One region of the Brevibacillus brevis NBRC 100599 genome, then DNA from elsewhere that is predicted to be linked to it. Evidence: riboswitches for the same ligand, from Rfam matches in the RefSeq annotation. Region 1 holds a riboswitch; each other region holds the start of a gene.
The links. Region 1 has a riboswitch for S-adenosylmethionine ahead of BBR47_RS02525 (homocysteine synthase). Riboswitches for the same ligand answer to the same signal wherever they lie in the genome.
Positions count from the first base shown of each region.

Region 2: it holds a riboswitch for S-adenosylmethionine, as region 1 does, so the genes downstream of both, BBR47_RS21010 (pyridoxal phosphate-dependent aminotransferase) here and BBR47_RS02525 (homocysteine synthase) in region 1, are expected to answer to the same signal.
Region 3: it holds a riboswitch for S-adenosylmethionine, as region 1 does, so the genes downstream of both, mtnK (S-methyl-5-thioribose kinase) here and BBR47_RS02525 (homocysteine synthase) in region 1, are expected to answer to the same signal.
Region 4: it holds a riboswitch for S-adenosylmethionine, as region 1 does, so the genes downstream of both, BBR47_RS18825 (homoserine dehydrogenase) here and BBR47_RS02525 (homocysteine synthase) in region 1, are expected to answer to the same signal.

Region 1 covers NC_012491.1:456,976-461,291, forward strand. Annotated here, with positions in the region: gene BBR47_RS02520 (ArsR/SmtB family transcription factor) at 1-624, opposite strand, end outside; gene BBR47_RS02525 (homocysteine synthase) at 779-2,083, opposite strand; SAM riboswitch class I at 2,175-2,281, opposite strand; gene BBR47_RS02530 (rhodanese-like domain-containing protein) at 2,593-2,904, shown strand; gene BBR47_RS02535 (SCO family protein) at 2,985-3,611, shown strand; gene BBR47_RS02540 (YqzG/YhdC family protein) at 3,608-3,946, opposite strand; gene BBR47_RS02545 (hypothetical protein) at 4,049-4,316, shown strand, end outside.
Region 2 covers NC_012491.1:4,415,401-4,419,716, reverse strand. Annotated here, with positions in the region: gene moaC (cyclic pyranopterin monophosphate synthase MoaC) at 33-515, shown strand; gene BBR47_RS21015 (MFS transporter) at 519-1,775, shown strand; SAM riboswitch class I at 1,836-1,952, shown strand; gene BBR47_RS21010 (pyridoxal phosphate-dependent aminotransferase) at 2,035-3,216, shown strand; gene BBR47_RS21005 (hypothetical protein) at 3,371-3,841, shown strand; gene BBR47_RS21000 (PLP-dependent aminotransferase family protein) at 4,037-4,316, shown strand, end outside.
Region 3 covers NC_012491.1:5,136,784-5,141,099, forward strand. Annotated here, with positions in the region: gene mtnA (S-methyl-5-thioribose-1-phosphate isomerase) at 1-643, opposite strand, end outside; gene mtnK (S-methyl-5-thioribose kinase) at 640-1,869, opposite strand; SAM riboswitch class I at 2,003-2,148, opposite strand; gene BBR47_RS24440 (anti-sigma factor) at 2,245-3,420, opposite strand; gene BBR47_RS24445 (sigma-70 family RNA polymerase sigma factor) at 3,420-3,938, opposite strand; SAM riboswitch class I at 4,069-4,245, shown strand.
Region 4 covers NC_012491.1:3,933,839-3,938,154, reverse strand. Annotated here, with positions in the region: gene BBR47_RS18840 (Gfo/Idh/MocA family protein) at 1-375, shown strand, start outside; gene BBR47_RS18835 (cyclase family protein) at 397-1,038, shown strand; gene BBR47_RS18830 (DinB family protein) at 1,056-1,571, shown strand; cobalamin riboswitch at 1,605-1,811, shown strand; gene BBR47_RS31830 (hypothetical protein) at 1,972-2,106, shown strand; SAM riboswitch class I at 2,201-2,307, shown strand; SAM riboswitch class I at 2,373-2,486, shown strand; gene BBR47_RS18825 (homoserine dehydrogenase) at 2,573-3,838, shown strand; gene BBR47_RS18820 (CapA family protein) at 3,901-4,316, opposite strand, start outside.

The sequences.
Region 1 (4,316 bases):
CGTCGCATACTCCACAAAGGCTTCGGGGTTGAGCTTTCCTAGCTTGCTTTGTTTTTGCGACCAATCCCGTTCTAGCATGCGAACGATTTTTTCCTCATGTGGCTTGATGTGAGTGGTATACCAGCCTTCCATCAATCCGAGAATATGACTCCGCAGCACTTCTCCATCAACGGAAGTAATATGTTCGATATACGATTCAAAAAAGAGATGTGCGCTGCACGCTTCCTGTAAAGCGGCGCAATCATCCTTGCTTCCTTGTGCAGCCTTCCGCCGTGCTTCCTGCCTATTTTCACCGAGGTAAGGGAGGGCTTCGTATCGGAGCTGTTCGATTGAGAGCTCTCTGACATACGAGAGAAAGGAATCCAGATCAGCGAAAGGGCAAAGATCGAGCAGTTGCAAAAGCGTCTTCCACGTGTTGTGCTCCTTCGCATAGTTGACCTCTTGTCGTACAGAAGGTGATAGCTCGTCCAACAGTTGACGCCAGTAGGTAGGAGGGTGCTCCATCGTGTGATGCAATTGGTCGTAGGTAGCGGCAGCGATTCCCAAGGCAGCTTCGAATAAAGGAGAATACGAGAGCTCAACCCGATAGGTCGTTCGTTCACTGCCAATGTTCAAAATCTTCATGTGATCATCCTTCCAAAATTTGTACATAATTATGTATTTTATAAAATACGAATTTAAAATTCAATATTTTTCGAACGAAATGAGAAAAGGAAAAGAAGAATCACAAATCTCTATCCAAAGAGATCATGTGATTCTTCTTTCTGTAAAGGTATGGTTAACCGACCGTGGATAATTGCAACGCACGCTGTAGTGCTTGCTCCAGATCAGAGAGGATATCGTCGATCGCTTCTGTGCCGACTGAGAGACGAATAAGCCCCGGGGTCACTCCGGCTGCTGCCTGCTCTTCTTCTGTCATCTGCTGATGTGTTGTGCTCGCTGGATGAATGATAAGTGACTTGGAATCTCCTACATTTGCGAGATGGGAGAACAGCTTCACTGACTCGATCAATGTTTTTCCTGCCTCAACACCACCGCGAATGCCAAAGGTCAGGATCGCGCCAGCACCTTTTGGCAAATATTTTTGGGCCAATTCACGCTGGGAGTCTGACTCCAATCCCGGATAACTCACCCACTCTACGGCAGAGTGATTGGCGAGAAACTGGGCTACTGCCAAGGCGTTCTGGCTATGCCGCTCGATGCGCAGATGCAGAGTTTCTAATCCTTGCAGGAACAAGAAGGAGTTGATCGGAGCGACTGCTGCTCCGATATCGCGCTGGAGCTGGACACGTGCCTTGATAATATAGGCAAGCGGACCGACTGCTTCTGTATAGACGACGCCATGGTAGCTTGGATCTGGTTTAGTCAGACCTGGGAATTTTCCGTTGTTCCAGTCGAATTTTCCTGAGTCTACGATGATACCGCCAATTGCTGTTCCGTGGCCGCCGATGAATTTGGTGGTGGAGTGCACGACGATATCGGCCCCGTGCTCAAAAGGACGGCACAAAATCGGAGTCGCAAAAGTGTTGTCCACGATCAACGGCACACCATTCTCGTGAGCAATACGGGCGATCGCCTCGATATCAGCGACATCAATGCGCGGGTTGCCGATTGTCTCGCAAAACACGGCTTTTGTCTTTTCATTGATATAGGCCCGGAAATTTTCCGGATTGGATTGATCTGCAAAATGAACCTTGATACCGAGGCGGGGAAGCGTGTGAGCGAACAGGTTGTAGGTACCGCCGTAGAGGCTGCTGGAAGCGACAATCTCGTCACCCGCATGTGCAATATTTAAGATGGCAAATGTAATGGCAGCCTGCCCGGATGCGGTCGCGAGTGCACCAACACCACCTTCGAGCAGGGCAACACGCTTCTCAAATACATCCTGTGTGGGATTCATGATGCGCGTATAGATGTTCCCAAACTCTTTTAGGCCAAACAGGTTGGCTGCATGCTCCGTATCGCGGAAAACATAGGAGGTCGTCTGATAGATCGGAACAGCACGTGAGCCTGTTACAGGGTCAACCTCCTGCCCACCGTGTACCGCAAGTGTTTCTGGCTTCCATTGTTGTTGATCGGACATGTCCATCTCTCCTTTTACTATAGGGAATCAGCGAATAAAAAAACGGAGCATTCTCCTGAGAAGAAGAAGGCTCCGATCATGCACGGGCTTGTGTTCATCTCTCAGAATCACTGGATTCTGCAGGAATTGGCACCATGCAGCTAGTCTGCTGGTTGCCGGGCTTCGTAGGGCCTGTCCCTCCACCGCTCTTGATGATAATAATTGTTGTCGTAATTGTATGAAAATAAGTCCGTGCTGTCAATGTGGAATATACAGTTATCAGGGAGGTTTTTATGTATATATGAATGAAGGTGGCTTACTCATGCCATTAATTTGTAACGGTTTTGTCTCAAGCTGTTCACATCCCGTGTGGCTACTGCCGCAGCGAAATAGGAGATAATGGTAGAAAATAGGGAGCATCAATGCAGGGTGAAGCCAAGTGCTCCTCGCGTTAGAAAAGTAAAAAAGCGTGTGATATCATGGAGGTGGTTACAACTGATCTGATCGTACATATAGGAGGATAAATAGCGATGAGCCATGGAGTAAAGGAAATGACACCACAAGAGCTGTTGGAAAAGCTGGAAGCCAAAGAGGAACTGCAAGTCATTGATGTACGTGAAGTGGATGAGTGGAATGCAGGTCACATTAAAGAGGCAAAGCTGATCCCGCTTGGCTTTTTGCCACATCGTATCGATGAGCTGGATAAGAACATTCCGATTGTGATGGTTTGCCGCAGTGGTGCCAGAAGCAATACAGCTACAGAGTATTTGAGTGCACAAGGGTATGACGTGGCGAATATGGTTGGCGGCATGCTCGCATGGCCAGGTGAAGTGGAACAATAAACGAGATAGAACCAGTGTGAATGCCTCCCGCGTGTAATCAGGAGGCATCACACATGGGACAAGCAGGGAGGAAGCAACCGATGAGTGAAGGAGCACAATTGCAGCAGGAATCTGCAATGAAGAAACATTGGTTTCCTGTGTTAGCTGGTATTATCATTTTAGCTATCGTCGGAGTATTTGGTTATAATTACATGACAAAAGAGAAGATCGAGGTATTGAAGCCGATTGCAGACTTCACCTTAGACAACAGTGACGGAACAACCTATACATTTCATTCAAGTGCTGGCAAGGTACGACTGGTAGAGTTTATGTTTACCAAGTGCCCGGATATTTGTCCGGCGACTACGTTCAACATGGCCAAGCTGCAAGATCAGTTGAAGGAAAAGGGACTGTTCGGAGACAAAGTGGAGTTTGTTTCCATTTCCTTTGATCCTGATAACGATACGCCGGAAGTCTTGCAGGACTATGCAGCCAAGTTCAAGGCAGATCAGAGTGGCTGGAAGTTCCTGCGTGGGGACGCACAGGCGGTAGAGAAAGTAACGAAGGATTTTGGTCTGATGGTCATTAAGCAGCCAGATGGTTCTTATGCCCATACGGCTCGCATGTTCCTTGTGGATGGAGATGGAAACATGCGTCGCGCGTACGGGATGGCAGCTAACATGGAACTGGAAGTCATGATGAAAGAAATGGTACAGCTCGCTGACTAGCGGGTCTCCTCATAGGAGATGTTTACGACCTCTTCTGTTTGATTCACGAATTCAATATGAACGAGTAACGCCCACCTGCGATTGCTTTCTTGAAGCAAGAGCTTAAACGTCTCTTCTGACGTGGTGGGCGTTTTTTGTTTTCGTCCGACATGCAGGTAGTCCACAATTTGAGCGTTTGGATATCGTTTCATCGTTTCCTGCATCGCGAGCCTGCCCCATTTTGCATAGGGAGGCTCGGCATAGGTAGGGAACGGTTGAAAGATGAGCAGGAAAAGGACGGTGGAGAGAAGGGGCATCATGTTCCGATAGCGAAATAGGCGACGAGCTGTTTGCACTTGCTATTCCCTCTCTTTTTCCAATGGTTTGCCATGTATTTTGAAGACTTTTCGGAATATCATTCGTAGAAAATAATGACAATGAAGTACGGGGGGTATTCGATGCATTACTTGCTCATTCCCTTATTTGGCGTTCCTGTTTTGGTGGGGGTTCTTACGGCGATTTTTCAAAAGCCTCCTTTCTGGAAAAAATGGGGGCTGACGATTGCTTCAGCCGTATTGATTTACGGAGGCTGCTTTGCCGCGAATGTATATTGGCAAGTGAAGTATGGCATTCCCGTGTTACCTACAGAGTCCGATTTAGAGGTCTTTTTCTATTTTTGTATCCTGTTGGTGTTTGTTTGTATTCTCCTGTATATTGGCTTTTTGA
Region 2 (4,316 bases), 2.3 Mb from region 1:
GTAGGAGAAGATAGAGGAGGAACGATACTCGTATGACTGATCAATTAACACATTTTAATGAACAAAATCGAGCTCGGATGGTAGACGTGTCCGAGAAGGACGTCACAAAACGGGTGGCTGTAGCCGAGAGCCAAATCAGCATGAAACCCGAAACCCTCGCCCGTATCCGCGAAGGTCGAATCGAAAAGGGCGATGTACTCGCCGTAGCGCAGGTAGCAGGTGTCATGGCTGCCAAAAAAACGTGGGAAATCATCCCGATGTGTCATCCGCTGCCATTGACTGGCATCGACATACAATTTGCTTTTGAGGACGAAACGACGCTTGCGATTACAGGAACCGTGAAGACGACAGGGAAAACAGGCGTCGAGATGGAGGCATTGACCGCTGTAAGCGTAGCGGCTTTGACGGTGTATGACATGTGCAAAGCCATGGATAAAGAAATGATAATCGGTCCGACCAGTCTGCAATCCAAAACAGGCGGAAAAAGCGGCGATTTCCATCGGGGAGAGAAGTAAGCCATGAGGCAAAAGTGGGAATCTTATCCGAGCAGCATTCGTTTATTGGCGATTGCTGCCGTCATTTTTTCTACCGGAATGGCATGTATTTGGCCGCTGGTCACGATTTATATTCATAACCATCTCGGAAAGCCGCTGACTGTAGCCGGCTTCTTGTTGCTTTTAAACCAAGGCGCATTCTTGATCGGGAGTATTGTTGGCGGGATGCTGTTTGACCGCTGGGGCAAAATGCGCACCATCATTGTCGGTTCCATCGGCGTTATCCTGATTTCGCTCGGATTAGGTGTTACGGAGGATTTTACGATTTATGTTGTGCTGCTTCTGCTGAATGGACTGTTTTATGGATTACTTTCTCCTGTGATGAATGCATTGGCTGTCGTGTTATGGCCGGACGGAGGACGTAAAGGAATCAATCTGATTTATGTCACGCTCAATGTGGGGGTAGCTGCCGGTTCTGCGTTGGGCGGCTTCTTGGCCAGTGTGTCATTTGCTTGGACGTTTTTCGGTAATGCTATCTCACAAGTGATCGTCCTCGCCATGTTCATGCTCATTTTGCCGCGTCAGTTAAAAATGGTGGAACAACAACGCCAAAACTCGACGACTGGACAAAGCATGCCTGAGCAAGCAACTGATGATGTGCTGCGACAACCACAGCAAGAGCCAAAGGTGGTATGGGGAGCCTTGCTGCTATTATGCGGGGGGCTATTAATTAGCTGGATTGTCTATGTACAATGGACAACCGTGCTGTCAACCTATATGCAATCCTTGGGCATTTCCCTCCGTCAATACAGTCTGTTGTGGACGCTGAACGGCGGCTTGATCCTGTTTGGTCAGCCATTGATTGCCTGGGTCATTCGACGCTTTGCCCGAACGCTAAAAGCCCAAATGCTCTTGGGCGCCTATATTTTTGCCTTGTCGATGCTGATTTTGTCGCAATCAACGGCTTATGCAGGCTTTGTGGCGGGGATGTTCATCATGACGCTGGGCGAAATGCTCGTGTGGCCAGCGGTGCCAGCAGTTGCTGCACAGTTTACGCCAGAGGGACGAGAAGGCTTCATTCAAGGGCTGATTGCGGGGACTGGATCAGCTGGGCGGATGCTCGGACCACTACTTGGGGCCTTCATTTTCCAATCGATTCATGCCCAGGGACTATTGTTCGTGATGGCAAGCTTGTGTCTGTTGTCTGTTGCATTTTTCGCCTTCCACACCTCTTTTCATAAAAGAAGGCATCACGTGCCGGTTCAGAATCAAGCATCTTGACACGATTTGCGTGCTCAAGTAGTATGATATAGACGAAAAAACAGTATATTCCGTGTGTTTGACTTATTCAGAGAGGTGGAGGGACTGGCCCTATGAAGCCCGGCAGCGGATCTGTTCCATGTGATGGACAGATGCTGTGCCAATTCCAGCAGGATTTTTTTTCCTGACAGATAAGGACGTGACCAAGCTGATCTCCCCCTTTTTCTGTATGGAAAAAGGGGGTTTTACTGTATTGGCCCAAGAAAGGAATGGAAGAAAGATGCGCATTCAACCCGCCGATATGATTGATCGACTCCCTACCCAGTTTTTTGCGACCCTGGTGGCAAAAGTAAACAAGGTCATAGCTCAAGGCCATGACGTCATTAACCTGGGGCAGGGCAATCCCGATTTGCCGACACCGCCGCACATTATTGAAGAATTACAGGCGCAAGCGGCACAACCACTCCATCACAAATATCCGCCTTTTCAGGGACGCGTGGAACTGAAGCAGGCAGTAGCTCATTGGTATAAGCAAGAATTTGATGTGGACCTCGATCCGGAGGAAGAGGTAGCGATTTTGTTTGGCAGTAAAACCGGACTCGTAGAGATTTGCCAAGTACTCATGAACGCAGGCGATGTTGCACTGGTTCCAGACCCAGGCTATCCGGATTATTGGTCGGGGGTTGCTGTTGTCAACGGACGGATGGTTATGATGCCGTTGAAGGCGGAAAATGACTTCTTGCCAGACTACAGCCAGCTGTCCCAGGCTGATTTGGATCGAGCGAAACTGATGTTTCTCAACTATCCGAACAATCCGACAGCAGTTAACGCACCACTCGAGTTTTATGAGGAAACCATTCGTTTTGCCCGAAAACACGAAATCGTCGTCTGCCACGACTTCGCCTACGGAGCAATCAGTTATGACGGGAAAAAGCCGGTCAGCTTCATGCAGGTTCCGGGTGCAAAAGAAGTGGGTGTAGAATTTTATACCCTGTCCAAAACGTACAACATGGCAGGCTGGCGAGTAGGTGCCATGGTAGGTAATCGTGAGCTAGTTCGTCTGATTAACCTCATTCAGGACCATTACTTCGTCAGTCTGTTCGGTGCAGTACAGATGGCGGCAGCCAAAGCGATGACGGATTCGCAACAGTGCGTCCGCGATCTCGTCGCTGTCTACGAAAGCCGCCGCAATGCCTTGTACTCCAATCTGCATCGGATTGGCTGGCAGGCTCCGCCATCTCAAGGTTCGTTTTTTGCTTGGCTTCCTGTTCCAAGCGGCTTCACATCGGTGGAGTTCTCTGACCTGCTTTTGGAAAAAGCGCATGTCGTCGTAGCGCCAGGAAATGGCTTTGGCCCAACAGGTGAGGGCTATGTGAGAGCGGCTTTGTTATCCAATGAAGAGCGTCTCGCGGAAGCGGTCCAGCGGATTGAGCGGTTAGGGTTATTTACGAAAACAAAATAAAAGCGAGGCAAATTGGCCACACTACCGTATAGATGGAGTGTGGCTTTTTTCTTCTAGAATAAAAATCATTCTCATTATTGACAGATAATGATTTTCATTATACGATGTCATTGTTGTTAATGATAATTAGTCTCAGCGAGAGCGGGAGGGTACCATGCGCTATCAGATTAACGGTTACACGGATATGTATACGGTGATCGCCAACGAGCGAAAAATCGGCGGAGCCATTGAAGCAGGCCAGATTCGCTTGCGGACGGGAGAAGTTTACGCCAATGCTGTTCTCACTCGTTTGGAAATGTCAGGTGCGCATTTTTGCTCGATCGGATTTGTTACGGAAGAAGGCAAAAGGCTGATTGTCCATGTGAATGATATCAGCATGATCGCTGATGCTCGTCACGTCAACGTATGTGAGCTGACGAACGAATGCATGAGAGTAGAGAAGTCAGCAGAGAGACTGAAGCGATTGAAGCGACTCTGTGAGCTGAATGAAGGCAGCTGTACGCCGACCTTCCAGGAAGAGGCATTGCTGTTGGCAAGCGATATCGGTATGGAAGAAGCGTCTAATCATGTCGACCTCTCTTTCCTTCCACAAACAGAGAAACCACGTATGTTCCGTATTGCTTAGGAAAATATAGCCGATACATATGGACCCCTTTTCGTTTCATACGAAGAGGGGTTTTTTGCATGCAGTGTGTGAAGACTAATGGTTGAACAACCGCTCGACATAGTCAAAACCTATCTGCTCATAGCTAGCAAAGATTGGACTTACGCAGTTGACAGTGATAAAACAAGGATAAGCAAAATCAAGGGGGAACGGAACATGGAGTACTCATTTTCAAAATCTGTCGAAGCACTATCCTCCTCGGCTGTCCGGGAAATCTTGAAGCTGACCCAAGGCAATCAAGTGCTCTCGCTCGCAGGTGGACTGCCAGCAGAGGATTCTTTTCCAATCGCAGAGATGCGCGAAGCGTTTAACCGCGCATTTGAAAAAGGAGCAAAAGCTCTTCAGTATGGATTGACCGATGGATACCTGCCGCTTCGTGAGTGGATTGCATCCCGCATGAAGCAAAAGCATATGAACGTCGGTGCAGATAATATGA
Region 3 (4,316 bases), 1.6 Mb from region 1:
CAATCCCTGCTTGCTGCAATTCGAATGCAGTAAGACGAGCGCCTTGGAGAACAGGACGGGTTTCATCCGCGTACACCTTCAGGTTCCAACCGCGTTCCTTTGCCAAATAAAAGGGAGCAGTAGCCGTACCGTACGCTGCTGTAGCCAATGCCCCTGGGTTACAGTGCGTGAGAATTCCCATACCGTCATGCAACAGAGTGAGCAGATTCTCCCCGATGGTCCGGCATACTTCAGCGTCTTCCTTTTGAATCGCCAGTGCTTCATCGAGTACTGCCGCCTTCAACTCGGCAATCGACGCACCGCTTTCTTTTTCAACACGAGCCTTAATGCGATCCAATGCCCAGAACAGATTCACTGCTGTCGGACGGGACGAGCCCAGGTAGTCTGCCTGCTGGTTCAATTCCTGCCAAAACTCGTCGTAGTTACTCGCTTCACTGCCACGAATGCCCAGGTAGAGCCCGTAAGCTGCCGCCATGCCAATGGCTGGTGCGCCACGCACTTCCAAGCGTCGGATGGAACCCCAGACTTGCTCGGAGGTGGTCAAGTTCAAATAGATTGTTTCTACTGGCAGACGCGTCTGGTCAAGCAAGACCAATGCGTCATTCTCCCACTTTACAGGTGCCAATTGAGTGCTGGTTGTCATACTGTTGTAGCCTCCTGGTAGTAGCGTTCAGTTATTGTGCGTACGATGTCCGTGATATCTGTCGATTCCTCGATGCCGCTGCGACCGAGAATCAGCGCTTCTCCAATCGAGAGAGCCAGACGCTCTGCTTCTGCGCGAGTCTGGTCGTCTTCGATGGCATTCAGGTCCGCTACGCCTGCCAAGCCAATGACACGACGCAAGATTTTGCATCCGGCATAGCCTGCTGTATCCTGAATCAGGCGCTTCACGTAGCTTTGCCACAGTCCTTCGACATGGGCGCTGCGCTCTTTGGCGTGCTTGTGCCAGAGTTGAACGAATTGTGAAACGAATTCATTCCAGACATCCTCGACTGTTTCCAGTAAGTATTCGCGGTACGCTTCCCGTTCTCCTTGATCTTTTTGCAGACCGTGCTGTCCTGCGTAGTTGAGCAGCAGATTGGCAATAATCGCCCCAATGTCAAAGCCGATTGGGCCGTAGTAAGCGAACTCTGGATCGATTGCTTTTAGGCTGTTTTCCGTGATGAAAATACTTCCGGTATGCAAGTCACCATGCAGCAGCGCCTCCGAGCGCGTAAGGAAATCGTATTTCAGCTTGGCGATTTCCAGCTTCAGCGGCCTGTTGTTCCAGATCGCCTCGACTTCGCGGCGGATCAACGGGTTGAAGTCGTTGGTAGGCGCATTTTCATACGGATCAGTAAAGACGAGATCTTCTGTGATTTTGCATAATTCTGGATTTATGAATGTTCCGACTAGCGTTTTTTTATCGTATGGATGTGCGCCCAGATCGGATGTGAAGAATAACGTTTGCGCGAGAAAACGGCCAATCTGCTTCGCAAATAGCGGATACCGCTTTCCTTCGATCAACCCTTTGCGCATGATGATATGGTCCCCGACGTTTTCCATGACGGTCAACGCAAGTTCCCCATCGAAATGATACACCTGTGGCACCAGGTCTGGAACGTATTTGTGCTGAATCCGGAGTGCCTCGCTCTCGATGCGAGCCCGATCAATCGTAAGCGGCCAAGATTCCCCCACAACGCGAGCAAAAGGCAGTGCTTGCTTGACAATGACGCTCTTACCGGTTGCTGGCTCTTGAATGTCAAAAACCAGATTGAGGTTGCCATCCCCGATTTCTCGGCTGGTCAGCTCTGCTCCTTCGCTAAAAAGACCCGGTATTCCTTTTACGTACTCCACTGCTTCCTGTTCAGTCAATGCGCGATATGCCATGATTCCAAAACTCCCCTCTACTTATTTTTCCTCTATCTCTACTTGTTTTGTTTGTGTCATGAGAGCAAAAAAGACCTCTTTTCCCGAAGAAAAGAGGTCGCTGTCGTCACGTGTAAGAACCGTGTTGATGTCCCCCTTATCTTCCAGACCACTTTTGTTTCTGCAGGAATTAGCACCGTGCATGTCGCCTGTTAATCAGTCGCTTTCTCGCGTCTGAATGGCGTCATGTCGGTTGCCGGGTATCATCGGGCCAGTCCCTCCACCTTCTCTGGATAAGGTATCCAAAACGTATTCGGTTTTTGATTTAGTTTGAATCATACAACCAACGCTTCCACGATGTCAACACCCTTTTGTGCAAAAATTCGCACCTTGCTATCAATAGCTGTATTGTGTTCCGGATGCCTCAGGTCGCTCCCAATTCCACCAGTCTACCTTGCCTAAAAACGCTGCTGTTATCGACTTTTCTGCCTTGAGCTTCAGCAGTTCTTTCGTAGGTCCGGTGAGGACGGCTCCGTAGATGCGAACCCCGTATTTCTGTATGTGACTGTATCGCTCTGCAATCTGTAGATCTCTGCCAGGGAGTAAGGATCTTCCGATATCACGAGCCAGTTCCTCTTGCTCTGACAAATAACTCATCTCCTCCAGATAGTTTGCGATTACTCTGTCCCCATCCCCTTTTTTATATACACCACCGTAATCCATTTCTCGCTGGGCAAATCCCCACACTTCCCCGGAACCAAAAAGCACATCTCCGCTTTCAGCTTGCTTGAGCTCTACCCCTGTATCTATTGCAAGCCAGACTGTATCTTGACCTGAAGAGGTAACATGGCGGGTAACCAGCTTATAATACTCCTCGTACGTCAGAAAGTGGTCAAAAGATATCGCAAGCTGCGAAACCGTTCCTTCGGGCAGCTTCTCCATTGTCGTCCAGGCAGCTGAGGTGAGAGACATGGTATCCTCCGTTTCCTCCTCTGCCGGATAACGGAAAAACAACTTTTGCTCCCTGACCCCGTTCGTCCATTGCGGCTTGGCATTCACATTCCACAGCACATTCGTACTCTCAAAACGACCCGCATTCTTTTCCTCTCCCCCAACCCGCTCGCTTAGTTCCATGCTGATGTTTCCGTACAGCAATCCGACCTGTGAACCACTCCCCCCCACTCTCACACCTGGCTGAGTAAAATTGACCATCGACTTCGCAACGCGGAACAGGTCTTCATGCATCAGCGACCCAACCCAGCCATTCAAAATCAGCAGCACAACTCCCGCCAGAAAGGGAAGCCCTATGGTGAATCCTGCGTTGGACAACCGATTTTTCCATTTCCCCCGGCGAACAATGGCACGCTGTTTTTCAGCTGACAGTGTTTCAGACTGTTTGGTTTTCTCGTTGTCCTCTTCTGTTTCTTCCCCCAACAAAAGCCTTTCCAATCGCTGTGCGTACTCTTCGTCAGCGGCTATTTCTTCCTCGAATTGTTTCGAATCCTCTGCCGTCATTTCTCCACGCAAATAAGCAAGCAACCTTTGCTCGCGTTGATTCTTCTCCGTGTTCATCACTTGCTTTCCTCCCTCCACAACTGCCGCATCTTTTGTCGTCCCCGAAACAAGGAGCGCTTGACGTCTGCCAGCTCGATTCCGAGTACCTCTGCCATTTCCGCGTAGGAAAACTGCATGGCGGACAATAAAATGACCTGTCTCTGCTTTTCCGGAAGTTTCTCCAAATAGTCGTAGGCCACTTCCCATAGCTCCTGATTCACGACATGCTCTGCCGGATCAACCGCCAAATGATCAGGTCGCTCTGGCAAGGCTTCTACAAACACAAATCGTTGTTTCGTCTTCTTGCGATAACCATCCACGAAAGCGTGATAGGCCACCTTGAACAGCCAGGGCCGTACTTTTTCCCCATGGTAGTCGTCCAAGGAAGAGAAGGCGCGACAAAAGGTTTCCTGTGTCAAATCCTCTGCCAGCCTCTCATCTCGTGTCAGCCGGAAAAGATAGCGGTAAATATCGTTTACATGCAGCTGGTACACATCCTCCAGACCTACTTTCCCAAGCCGTTCACACCCTTTCACCCCTTACCACGAAGGAATTGTAAAAAAGTTTCATCTTCGTCTCATTTTTCTAATAATCTCCTGCACATTCTCTGCAAAAACAAGGATTGACTCCTGACAATGAACGTCATATCATGGGGGAAACGAATAACTCTTATCGCGAGCTGGCTGAGGGACTGGCCCTATGATGCCCGGCAACCGGCGCTATACCATGAATCGTACGCTCATCATGCGTACCTTGGATAGCGAAACGGTGCTAATTCCAACGGATAAGAGTCGAGATCGAGCAATTTTGGCTCGTTTCGGCTACTGACCCGAGAGATGAGAGGAGACGAGACGCTTTCATAGTCGACAACCGCCTCCCCGCTCAATGGGGAGGCTTTTTTATTAATTCAAGGA
Region 4 (4,316 bases), 2.8 Mb from region 1:
TCTGGAGTGGACGGAGAAGGCAGTATGTTGTTGAAGTATCGAGAGATGGATGCCATCATTAGCTTCTCGAAAATTACGACCTCCTATCAGCCAGCAGAAATTCAAGGGGAGGACGCTACGATGGTGATCGATCGAATCAACCATCTCAAAGAAGTGGACATTCGCTACAGGGACGGACGAATCGAGCAAGTAGCAAGGCCGCAGACCCCGAAGACCATGCATTATGAAATAAGAGAATTTCTACACTTGGCGAAGATCGGGGCCAGACAATCTGCAACGAATTCGCATGAAGTTTCCAAAATGGCCATGCAGGTCATGGATGAAGCGAGAAGGCAGATGGGGATTGTTTTTCCAGCGGATCGAAAAAACCAGTAGGCAAAAGGGAGGGCGTTTGGGATGAAAATGTATGATGTAACCGCCATCGTGTACGAAGGAATGACGGTGTATAAAAACAAGCCGGAAAAGCAGCCGAAAATACGTACCGCTACCAACGGTTATGTAACAGAATCGAGAATCGACATGGACCTCCACACAGGTACCCATGTGGATGCTCCCCTGCATATGGTGAATGCTGGTGATACATTTGAGAGTATTTCCTTGGAGAAGCTAGTGGGCAAGTGTAAAGTTCTTGATCTCACAGCGGTCGAGGACAGGATCACTCGCGCTGACTTGGAGAGCTTCGATCTTGAGCGAGGAGATTTTGTCCTGTTTAAAACGAAAAACTCTTTTGAAGAGGCGTTCTCCTTTGAATTTATCTTTCTGTCTGAAGAGGGTGCGGAATATGTAAGTGAGCTAGGGGTGCGTGGCATTGGTACCGATGCACTTGGAATCGAACGCAGCCAGGAAGGTCACCCCACCCATAAAAAATTGTTTGCAGCGGGAGTCATTGTCGTGGAAGGCTTGCGGCTAGCAGAGGTCCCGCCAGGCGAGTATTTTCTGGTAGCTGCACCACTCAAGCTGGTCGGCACGGATGCAGCCCCGGCAAGGGTCCTATTGTTTGAAGGTTTACATAGTAACTTGTCTATTGAAACTGAATGACGAGGAGTGGGAAACATATGCTCAGACGACCAGAGCGCGATGAATACGCTGCTTATTTTGACTATTACATGGGTCTTGTACCGGAGGGGGAGCTCCAAACGATCCTCACGCAGCAAGGAGAGAGGATCGTCGCATTATTTTCGTCCCTTGCCCCCGAGCAAATTGATTATCGGTATGCGCCAGGCAAATGGACGGTTAAAGAGGTGTTGGGTCATCTCATCGATGCAGAACGCATCATGAGCTATCGCTTGCTGAGAATCGCGAGAGGAGATCAGACACCCCTCGTCGGTTTTGATGAGAATGCTTTTGTTGAACACGGGTGTTTTCAGCTAAGAGACCTGTCTGATTTACTGGAAGAGTATAAGGCTGTCCGTGCTTCCACCATCGCTTTGGTGCGAGGAATCTCTCCAGAAGCGTGGTTGCGTACAGGACTTGCCAACGGAAACAAGCTATCTGCAAGGACATTGGCCTATGTGATTGTTGGACATGAAGCTCATCACACTCGCATTTTGAAAGAGCGGTATTTGGGGTAAGGTAAAATCTGAAGGTAGCAGTGAAAATAGACAATTTCATAGGTGGAAACAGGTTCCTTAGAGCGTAACCAACTCGCCACAAGGATAATAGGGAAGCTCGGTGCAAATCCGACACGGTCCCGCCACTGTAAGAGGGGAGTCAGCGTCCAAAAAGCCACTGGTCTATCAAAATAGACGGGGAAGGCGACGCTAGGCGATGAACCCATAGTCAGGAGACCTGCCTGTTTCGACAACACTGATAGACCTACGGGAGATAGGGAGGTGTTAGAGATGGCTTGCGAAAAAAACAGCGAGTGGACAAGTATGCCCCTCCTTTTCTGGCATTTTCTAACGATCGTCACGGTCGAACGGAAAATGCTCTTTTTATTTTGGGCAGAATAATAGAAGAGGAGGGCGAGCAATGATACAACTTTTTATTTGCCAATGGTGCGGATATGTTGAGGAAAAAGAGCAGCCTGAGGAATGCCAGGAGGGCGTGTTTCATTGTGCTTGCTGCAGTATGGAAGAGGTAGAAAGCCTGTTCACCCACAACTGAAATCCTTGCCAAATCAGCTTGCAATCAGAAAAGAAAGAATTTTGTTGACGCTTGCCTTGGAATTTCTTAGAATAAAGCCTAACAGCATAAATGGTTCTTATCCAGAGAGGTGGAGGGTCTGGCCCGATGAAGCCCGGCAACCGTTGCATATTGCAACAAGGTGCCAATTCCTGCGAGACGTTTCGTCTCGAAAGATAAGAAGCGGGTTACTCTATTAGTAGATGAACCTTCTTCTTAGCGAAGAAGGTTTTTTTAATTTCATATTTTCTTTATCCAGAGAGGTGGAGGGACTGGCCCGATGAAGCCCGGCAACCGTCACGTATATTTTGTGACAAGGTGCCAATTCCTGCAGGACATTTACGTGTCCTGGGAGATAAGGAGGGGGAGCATTAGCTGCTATCAAGCCTTCTTCTTATCGAAGATGGCTTTTCTTTTTATCTAAAATTCGGGGTATGGGGTGGTCAGGATGAGTGCAGAAGTGGTACGCGTGGGATTATTGGGATTGGGGACAGTGGGTGGGGGCGTAATCAAAACGATCCGTTCACAACAGGAGAAGCTGGCTTCTCGTCTGGGAAAACGAATTGAGATCGTCAAGGCATTGGTGCGTGACTCGGAAAAAGAGCGGGCGGTTCATGTCGACCCGGCTTTACTGACGACAGATTTTGAGGATGTATTGAGAAGCGATGTGGATATCGTGGTGGAGGTCATGGGCGGTGTAGAACCTACCTATGACTACGTACGTGCTTTGATCGAAAAGGGCTGCCATGTGGTAACCGCCAACAAAGAGCTCCTGGCGAAAAAAGGAACAGAGCTAGTCGATTTGGCAAATCAGCATCAAGTGCATCTTGCCTATGAAGCGAGTGTGGCTGGGGGTATCCCGATCTTGAGTGTGCTCCGGCAGTTCCTACGTACGAACGATATCCAAGGCGTTCGTGGTATTCTCAACGGAACAACGAACTTCATTTTGACGAAAATGGAAGCAGAGCAGCTCTCCTACCAGGAGGTGCTCAAGCAAGCACAGGAGCTGGGCTATGCGGAAGCAGACCCTCGTTCGGATGTAGAAGGCTTTGATGCTATGTATAAATTGTATATCCTGGCACAGCTTGTTTATGGAGAATCGCTGCCTTTAGCGGATGTTGTTCGCAAAGGAATTGCAGATTTGTCAGCAGGCCACATTCGGATTGCAAGCGACTTAGGGTACCGGATCAAGCTGATCGCGCAGGCTTATCAAGCCGAAAAAGGCATTCGCCTATCTGTTGAACCAACCATGCTTCCGCTGAGCCATCCGTTGGCGCAAATCCACGATGCGTTTAATGCTGTCCAGCTATCCGGCAACATCGTGGGAGACTTGTTGTTTACAGGAAGAGGGGCAGGAGAGCTCCCTACAGCAAGTGCAGTCGTGGAAGATTTGGCCTATTTATTGACACAGCCATTCACACCGCATCCTACCTGGAAAGAAAAAACGGCTGACAAAGCTGGAGGCACGTTGGACTCGACAGAACACGTCCTATGTTATCTGGAGGGCTCATGTCATACTGCGACGCCAGATCGGGTCTTGTATTTCCTTCAGCAGGCCGGGGTGAACGTGCATAAACTAAAAGTCCAATTCGATTTGGGAGGCGTCTTGCGCGCAGGGTTGATCGTGACGGGAATCAGTGAACAGCAAGTGTCCTTATTGAAAAATGATTTTGGCTTAGAAGTGCGCTGCTTCCCTATTCTTGAATCTGCGTAAGTAAGAGGAATCATAAGAAGAAAAGCCGTATTTCTAGGAATCTGGAAATACGGCTTCTTTTATCAGGGGGCAGTCTCCACCGCCTTTGCATGTGGCTGCACACGTCCGTCACTTTGTATGTCGACTTGCTCAGAAATGGATTCAATGCGTTTTAACAGGGCAGCGCCGTTGCTTTCATTCATGGGTACAGCTTGTCCTAATTCTGCATGAAATGGAAGCATCGTTAGCTCACAATCACCACTTTTGGAGCAGTTTGCTTGTAGGACCATCGTTTCCCAAGTCTTGGGTTCGTTTGCACGTGTGAAAATGAAATTGCCAAGACTGTACGCAATCCATTTGTCGTTGTAACGTTCAAAGCCTTGCAGTACGTGGGGATGACCGCCGACAATCAAATCTGCACCAGCATCGATGTAGGCACGAGACAGCTCCTTTTGATGATCGACAGGATAATCGGAGCGTTCTTTGCCCCAGTGTGCAA